2 regions of the Jeongeupia sp. USM3 genome follow, and region 2 is predicted to be linked to the other one. Evidence: riboswitches for the same ligand, from Rfam matches in the RefSeq annotation. Region 2 holds a riboswitch; the other holds the start of a gene.
The links. Region 2 has a riboswitch for thiamine pyrophosphate ahead of thiC (phosphomethylpyrimidine synthase ThiC). Riboswitches for the same ligand answer to the same signal wherever they lie in the genome.
Positions count from the first base shown of each region.

Region 1: another riboswitch for thiamine pyrophosphate. It lies ahead of thiM (hydroxyethylthiazole kinase); the one in region 2 lies ahead of thiC (phosphomethylpyrimidine synthase ThiC).

Region 1 covers NZ_CP017668.1:2,583,765-2,588,070, reverse strand. The annotation lists gene BJP62_RS12230 (N-acetyltransferase) at 115-615, opposite strand; gene thiD (bifunctional hydroxymethylpyrimidine kinase/phosphomethylpyrimidine kinase) at 806-1,606, opposite strand; gene thiE (thiamine phosphate synthase) at 1,603-2,253, opposite strand; gene thiM (hydroxyethylthiazole kinase) at 2,250-3,125, opposite strand; TPP riboswitch at 3,147-3,246, opposite strand; gene BJP62_RS12210 (bile acid:sodium symporter family protein) at 3,411-4,306, shown strand, end outside.
Region 2 covers NZ_CP017668.1:2,016,659-2,020,964, forward strand. The annotation lists gene BJP62_RS09550 (hypothetical protein) at 1-28, opposite strand, end outside; gene BJP62_RS09555 (Wzz/FepE/Etk N-terminal domain-containing protein) at 172-1,218, opposite strand; gene BJP62_RS09560 (protein-L-isoaspartate O-methyltransferase) at 1,314-1,949, opposite strand; TPP riboswitch at 2,041-2,142, shown strand; gene thiC (phosphomethylpyrimidine synthase ThiC) at 2,202-4,115, shown strand; gene rfbC (dTDP-4-dehydrorhamnose 3,5-epimerase) at 4,175-4,306, opposite strand, start outside.

The DNA.
Region 1 (4,306 bases), 570 kb from region 2:
GACGATCGCCGTTTCCCCCGGTGGATGACGCAGGTCATGAGCATGCCTTTCCGGCTCACCGCCGCTGCGCCGGCCCATCCCCTGCGGGAACACCATCCGGACCGACGATCGGTGCTACAGGACCTTGCGCAGATACAGCTTGCCTTCCAGCTCCGGACCGTAGTGGTCGGGCACCAGCCCGCAGGGCATGAAGCCGTTCTTGCCGTAAAACGCGATCACGTCGAAATCGGCCGGATAGGTATGCAGGTTCAGGCTGTATACCCGATGCGTTTTCAGCTCCGCGCAAACATGCTGGAGCAGCCGGGAGCCGTACCCCTGCTTTCTCAGGCCGTCCGCAACGGCCATCTGCATCAGCTCGGCGCTTTGCCAGTGGCCGCCCAGCTCGATCGGACGCTCGTCGATCAGTACGCAGGCAATGCCGCAGCACGGGTTGCTCCCGGTCTGGATGGCGAAGTACCGGGCACCACAGTACAAGAGCCGGTCGATCTTCTGCCGCAGCCAGCCCCGATGCGACGGGTTCTGCAGATCAAGGGCGCTGTATTCGGCGTGGCCGAGCATGGGAAAGAACGGCTCGATTTCGGCCAGCGTATTCAGTTCGCGGATGACGGCATTCATTCCGATACCAGGCGGGGTATATGAAGCCCGCATTGAACCACCGATACCGGGGCTTGCATACAGCGCGACCGGAGCTGCTACGCGGAAACGACAGCGCAGCAGCCCGGTGCGGCATGCCGGCCGGGGCTGCGGCGGAGGCCCGCCGCAGCGTCAGCGCAGACCGCGTGGCCGCACGAGCGGCCAAGTGCGGCTACCACCACGCATGGAAATGATGCACCGGGCCGATGCCCTTGCCGATCTGCAAGGCGTCCGCCTCGCCGATCGCGGCGCGCAAATAGGCACGGGCGGCGGCAACCGTCGTGGTCCAGTCATTGTTGCGCGGCCGCAGCGCGGCCAGTGCCGCCGACAGCGTGCAGCCGGTGCCGTGGGTGTTTTTCGTCCGGATGCGCGGATCGGCAAAGCGGTGTTCGCCGTCCGGGGTGATCAGCCAGTCCGGGCAGAGGTCGCCGTCGAGGTGGCCGCCCTTCATCAGCACCGCGCGGGCACCGGCCTCGCACAACGCCCGCCCCTGCCGGCGCATCTCGGCTTCGTCCGTTGCCACGTCGCAGTCGAGCAGCGCGGCGGCTTCGGGCAGGTTCGGCGTGATCAGCGAGGCCAGCGGCAGCAGCTGCGTGCGGATCGCCTCGACCGCATCGAGCGCCAGCAGCGGGTGGCCGCCCTTGGCGATCATCACCGTGTCGAGCACGACGTGGGGAATGGCGTGGCGGCGCAGGCCGTCGGCGACGGCGTGAACGATGTCGGCATTGGCGAGCATGCCGAGCTTGGCGGCATCGACGCGGATGTCGGCGAGCACCGCGTCGAGCTGCGCGGCGACGAAATCCGGCGGCACCGGGTGCACGGCGAATACGCCCTGGGTGCTTTGCGCGGTCAGCGCGGTCAGCACGCTCATGCCGTAGGCGCCGAGCGCCGAGAAGGTTTTCAGGTCGGCCTGGATGCCGGCGCCGCCGCCCGAATCCGAGCCGGCGATCGTCAATGCGTGGACCTGGCTCATGCGCGGGCCTCCGTGATTTCGTTGAACAGCGCCCGCGTGGCCTTGGCCACATCGGGCTGGCCGCAGATCGCCGACACCACGGCGACGCCGTCGGCACCGGCGCGGATCAGCGGCGCGGCCTTGCCGAGCGCGATGCCGCCGATCGCGACCGCCGGGCAGCGCTTCGCGGCCATCATCGCGGCAAAGTCGGCCGGCGCGATCACCGGCGACGCATCCGATTTGGTGCCGGTCGGGTAGACCGGGCCGACGCCGATGTAATCGATCAGGCCCAGCGGCACCGCCGCCAGCTGCGCGGCATTGCTGGTCGACAGCCCGACGGTTTTGTCCGGGCCGACCAGGCGGCGAACCTCGGCCACCGGCAGGTCGGACTGGCCGACATGGACGCCGTCGGCGTCGACGGCGAGCACGATGTCGACATGGTCGTTGATGATCAGCGGCACGCCGGTGCCGGCCAGCGCGGCCTTCAGCGCGAGCGCGGCATCGAACCACTGACGCTTCTTCCACTGCGGCGCACGCAGCTGCACCACGGTCGCGCCGTTCGCGGCCGCGGTCCGCGCCGTCGCGACCATGCCGTCGAGGCCGCCGCACAGCCCGGGGTCGAGCACGAGATAGAGCCCCAGGTCGATCCGCTTATTGATCGCGTTCATGCGTTGACGGTCCCCGCCAGTTGCCCGGGCTGGATCAGGTACAGCGCATCGAGGAAGGCCGGCGTGAACGAGCCCGGGCCGTGCGATTCGCCGGTGGCGACCTCGCCGCAGATCGCCATCACCGCACACGCGGCGGCCACGGCGTCGAGCCGGTTGCTCGCGCCGGCGCAGAACGCAGCGACGACGGCCGACAGCGCGCAGCCGGTGCCGACGACGCGGGTCATCAGCGCATCGCCCCACGGTACCGCCCAGGTTTTTTCGCCGTCGGTGATGTAGTCGGTCTCGCCGGTGACGGCGACGATGGCGCCGGTGTCGCGCGCCAGCTGTTCGGCGGCCTCGCGCGCGGCGTCGGCACTGGCGGTGCTGTCGACGCCCTTGCCGCCGCCGGTGAAACCGGCCAGCGCGAGGATTTCCGACGCATTGCCGCGAATCGCCGCCGGCGCAAACGCCAGCAGCTCGCGCGCGGCGCCGGTGCGGTAGTCGAGCACGCCGACGGCAACCGGGTCGAGCACCCACGGCGTGCCGGCCTGTTGCGCGGCCTGCGCGGCGCGGCGCATCGCGGCAAAGCGTTCCGGATACAGCGTGCCGACGTTGATCAGCACCGCACCGGCGATCCCGGCAAAGGCAGTGACTTCTTCCTCGGCGACGATCATCGCCGGGCTGGCGCCGAGCGCGAGCAGCACGTTGGCGGTGATGCCCTGCACCACTTCATTGGTCAGGCAGTGCGTCAGCGGCGCGGTAGCGCGCAGGCGGGCGAGTTCGCTGCCGACCAGCGACAGCGGAACCGGCGTGACCGTACCGGCGGACGACGGGGTGGTCTTGGCGGATGACTTGCGCGGCGTTGGGGATTTGCTAGGCGTTTTGCTTGGCATTGGGGGCTCCCGGCCGGACGGGGGGAAGCCGGACGACTTCCCTACGCCGGCATGATCCGGATCAGGTGGTACGGGTTCGTCTCAGCCGGCTGCAATGCAGGCGGCGCCCCGAGTCAGGCTTCGATTGTCCGGCGCGAGGTGCAGCGCGGTCAATGATGCAAGGCAAGGCTTCGCCGACGGCTCCGGCACTTGCATCGGCAATTATCACACCTGTGACAAGGTCGGGGCAGTCAGCCACAATGGCCGGCCGAGCGTTCAATGCATCACGTACCCGAAGGAAAGCCGATGTCCAGCCTGCGCAAATTCGTCGACGGCTTCCTGCTGTCGCTGCTGATCGCCATCGTGCTCGCCAACCTAGCGCCGTCGCTCGGCGCCAGCGGCGGCGTACTGCACATGGACTGGATCACCGCGGTCGGCATCAGCGTGGTGTTCTTCCTCAACGGCGCCTCGCTCGCACCCGAGCGGCTCCGGGCCGGCGCCGCCAACTGGCGGCTGCACCTGCTGGTGACGACCAGCACCTTCGTGATCTTTCCGCTGATCGGCACGGCGCTGTATTTCGGCCTCGGCCACTGGCTGCCGGCGGCGCTGCTGCTCGGCGTGTTCTACCTGTGCGCACTGCCATCGACGGTGTCGTCGTCGGTGGCGATGACGTCGATGGCCCGCGGCAATGTCGCCGGCGCGGTGTTCAACGCCACGCTGTCCAGCCTGCTGGGGATGCTGGTCACGCCGCTGCTCGTCGGCCTGCTGTTCAGCCACAGCGGCGAGGGCCTCTCCTTGCTCGCGCAGTTGCGCGCGATCGCGATCCAGCTCTTCCTGCCCTTCGTGCTCGGCCAGCTGGCCCGGCCGTGGCTCAAGGACGTGCTGCTCAGGCACCGCCAGCTGGTCAGCTACGTCGACCGCGGCGTGATCGTCGCCATCGTCTACAACTCGTTCTGCGATTCGGCGATGGCGCACATCTGGTCGGACTACAGCGCCGGCATGCTGCTCGGCGTTGCGGTCATCGTCAGTGCCGTCCTCTTCGTCGCGCTGCAGGCGACGCGCTTCGCCGCGCGCCGTTTCGGCTTCAACACCGAGGACGAGATCGCCGCGGTGTTCTGCGGCTCGAAGAAAAGCCTCGCCGCCGGCATCCCGATGGCCAAGCTGATCTTCGGCGCCCACCCGGCGCTGGGACTGATCGTGCT
Region 2 (4,306 bases):
CTCGTGAGAAAATGAAATCGTATCTCATCACAATATCTACCATCTATTCGTGCGACTTCAGACCATTCTTTCGACGTCAGCACCTCCACAACATACCAAAATCAACTCCGTTAGATTTAAAACACACTTTCGCTCACCTGTTTCACAAACAATGACCTATAAGACTAGCTCCTATCTTTGCCAAAACCCTCTCAACCTTCCCCACAACTCAGGCTTTTGCTTTTGACTATCATCAATTGCCTCGATTAGCACTACATAAATAAGAGCAAGAACAAAGGCAATAGCTACAGCCAGAGCCAAGATGAGCATTAACTTCGGACTGGATTTTTCATCCGGTATTTTTGCCCAACTAATTTTCAATTCATCGCTTTCTTGTGCTTTAGCCAAATCGACACGGCGGTCGAGCCTGTCCTTCATCGCCCCCCAATAGGCCTCGTCTTGCAAGGCAGTTACGGCGGTGATCCATTTACCAAGATCAGCGCTGTTGCGTTTCATGTTTTCCATGAGCAAGCGCTGCATGCTGGAAAGTTGGTCCTGCATTTTGACGATCTGGCTTTGCGCCAAATCGGAAATGCCCTGTTGCTGCAGAGTCGCCTCGGCCTGGATTCCGGCAAGACTGACGATGCCGTATCGCTCGGCGGGCGGTACTCGGTCGATGATTTCCTTGACTCCCGGCTCAGTCAGCAGTTTCCCGGCCTTGGCCTTGTTGTCAACCGCCATATCACGGCGTAATTCCAGATCGTACCGGGCTTTTGAAGAATCCAGCAGGCGCTGTTCAAACAGCTGTCGGGTAAGCCCTTGGCCAAAGGCATTGGCCAGTTTGGCGGCAAAGGCCGGATCGGTGTCGGTCGCTTCGACCTCCAACGAGCCTTCCTTGGCATTTGATTTAATTTTAACGTGCCGCTTGATCGCCTTCAACGTGCTGTCGTTACCACTACTGCCGTAACGCGTTTTGAGCTGGAGCGATTGGGAAACCGGATTGATCAGCGACTCGTCGTTCAGTAGCCACGCGTAGACCGCTGCGTTTTTTGACGGAGCTATTTTCAGCATCGAGGTATATCTATTAGGCATGGCCAGCGTGACTGCCAACGCGAGTGCGCCAGCAATCAGCGGAGCCAGGATCAGGAGCCGTTTGTATTTGGAGATAATAAGCAGAATATCCAGCAGCGAGATGCCCTGCGCTGGCGTCGACGGAGTGGCTTGTATGCTTTCGGTCATTGCTCGTTCATTGACGATGAAATCATTTATATGAGCGCCATGCCGTAACACGACCTGGCGACCTGAACTGCCGGGCTAAAGTGGGAGCCGCGGCGTCAGAGAGCGAATGCCGGGCGCACCGGCAGGAGCCGTGGCAGCGTGTATTCAAACAGTGGGTTGGAGCCACCGACGACCGCGCGCACGGCCTGCATGATCGGCTCTTCGCCAGTCACGGCGATGATCCGGCCATTGCCGCTCAGCATGTTTTTCAGCGCGGCAGGCAAGACGTCGAATGAACCGCAGACGATGATCGCATCGTAAGGCGCTTGCCCCGTGTAGTTAAGCAGATCACTCACCTGCTCGATCCGCGCATTCTTGACGCCTGCCCACTGCACGCCTTGTTGAGCGAAGGCAACCTTGTCGGCCGAATCGTCAATCCCGTACACCTGCGCGCACAGCCCCGCGACCAGCCCGATCAGATAAGCCCCGCTCGCGGCGCCGATCACCAGCACCTTGTCGGTCGGCTTCAGCAGCGCCTCTTGGGCGAAGCGTGCCTCGATCTTCGGGGCGAGCATCTGGCCGCCACAGGGCAGCGGCAGTTCGGTGTCGACGAAGGCCAGTGCGCGCTTGTCCTGCGGGACGAAGTCTTCGCGCTTTACCGCCATCACACGGTCGAGCACCTTCGGATCGAGCACGTGCCACGGGCGGATCTGTTGTTCTACGAGGAAGTAGCGGGCGCGTTCCCAATCCATGTTTGCTTCACCTCAAGTCGGGCCCTGGTCCGGGCTGTATACATTTCTGAATAACTTGTAATTATCCCACAATCTCGGTACGGTCACAGCCGTAGTTCGCTAGGGGTTTCGCCCATCCAACACGGGCGAATGAGAGAGTCCCTCAGCACCTGATCCGGTTCACACCGGCGTAGGGAAGCGAATCGGTCGGTGCGCTCGTGCCGTCCGTCAGTCCGTTCTCCTGCGCCTCTACGTCTTTGCAGGAGGCAGTCCATGAACAAGTCCGTCGAATTCCTCGCCAGCGACGCCCACGTCGACAGCGCGGCGATCCAGCCTTTGCCGAACTCGCGCAAGGTCTACGTCGAAGGCAGCCGGCCCGACATCCGCGTGCCGATGCGCGAAATCACCCAGACCGACACGCCGACGAGCTTCGGCGGCGAGCAGAATCCGCCGATCTACGTCTATGACTGCTCGGGGCCCTACACCGATCCGCAGGCGACGATCGACGTGCGCAAGGGCTTGGCCCCGCTGCGCGCGGCGTGGATTGCCGAGCGCAACGATACCGAACAGCTGGACGGCATGACCAGTGAATATGGCCGGATGCGCGAAGCCGATGCCAGCCTCGATCCGCTGCGTTTCGAGCTGACCCGCAAGCCGCGCAAGGCCAGGGCCGGTGCCAACGTCAGCCAGATGCACTACGCGCGCCGCGGCATCGTCACCCCGGAAATGGAATACGTCGCCATCCGCGAAAATCTTAAGCGTGACGAATACATGGCCAGCCTGAAGGCGCTCGGCGCCAAGGGCGAGAAGATGGCGGCGATGATGCTGCGCCAGCATCCGGGCCAGAGCTTCGGCGCAGCAATACCGGCGACGATCACGCCCGAGTTCGTTCGCGACGAAGTCGCCCGCGGCCGCGCGATCATCCCGGCCAACATCAATCACCCCGAAGTCGAGCCGATGATCATCGGCCGCAACTTCTTGGTGAAGATCAACGGCAATATCGGCAACAGCGCGGTGACCAGCTCGATCAACGAGGAAGTCGACAAGATGACCTGGGGCATCCGCTGGGGCGCCGACACGATCATGGACCTGAGCACCGGCAAGAACATCCACGAGACGCGCGAGTGGATCCTGCGCAACAGCCCGGTGCCGATCGGCACGGTGCCGATCTATCAGGCGCTGGAGAAGGTTGACGGCCGCGCCGAGGACCTGACGTGGGAGCTGTTCCGCGACACGCTGATCGAGCAGGCCGAACAGGGCGTCGACTACTTCACCATCCACGCCGGCGTGCTGCTGCGCTACGTGCCGCTGACCGCGAACCGGATGACCGGCATCGTCTCGCGTGGCGGCTCGATCATGGCCAAGTGGTGTCTGGCGCACCACAAGGAGAACTTCCTCTACACGCATTTCGAGGAAATCTGCGAAATCATGAAGGCCTACGACGTGAGCTTCAGCCTCGGCGACGGCCTGCGCCCCGGCTCGGTCTGGGACGCCAACGACGAGGCGCAGCTCGGCGAGCTGAAGACGCTGGGCGAGCTGACCCAGATCGCCTGGAAGCACGACGTGCAGGTGATGATCGAAGGCCCGGGCCACGTGCCGATGCAGCTGATCAAGGAAAACATGGACCTGCAGCTGGAATGGTGCGACGAAGCGCCGTTCTACACCCTTGGCCCGCTGACGACCGACATCGCCCCCGGCTACGACCACATCACCAGCGCGATCGGCGCCGCGCAGATCGGCTGGTACGGTACCGCGATGCTCTGCTACGTGACGCCGAAGGAGCACCTCGGCCTGCCGAACAAGGATGATGTGAAGGAAGGCATCATCACCTACAAGCTCGCCGCGCACGCCGCCGACCTCGCCAAGGGCCACCCCGGTGCGCAGATCCGCGACAACGCGCTGTCGAAGGCTCGCTTCGAGTTCCGCTGGGAAGACCAGTTCAACCTCGGCCTCGACCCGGACCGCGCGCGCGAATTCCATGACGAAACGCTGCCGCAACAGGGCGCCAAGGTCGCGCACTTCTGCTCGATGTGCGGCCCGCACTTCTGCTCGATGAAGATCACCCAGGACGTGCGCGATTTTGCCGAAAAGCAGGGCATCGCCGAGGCGGAGGCACTGGCCAAGGGGATGGAAGTCAAGGCTATCGAGTTCGTGAAGACCGGTGCCGAGGTGTACCACAAGGCGTGATCGCCCTATCAAAACCTGATCGCGCAAGCAAAAACGGGCCCTTGGGCCCGTTTTTTCGTTCAGACGCCGATCGGCTGCGCCTCCAAAAACGACGGTGCATGCCTGTCCTTGTCCGACAGCAGCGGCTCGCCAGACAAGGGCCAGGCGATCGCAAGCTGCGGGTCGCTCCAGCGTATCGCCCGCTCGTCAGC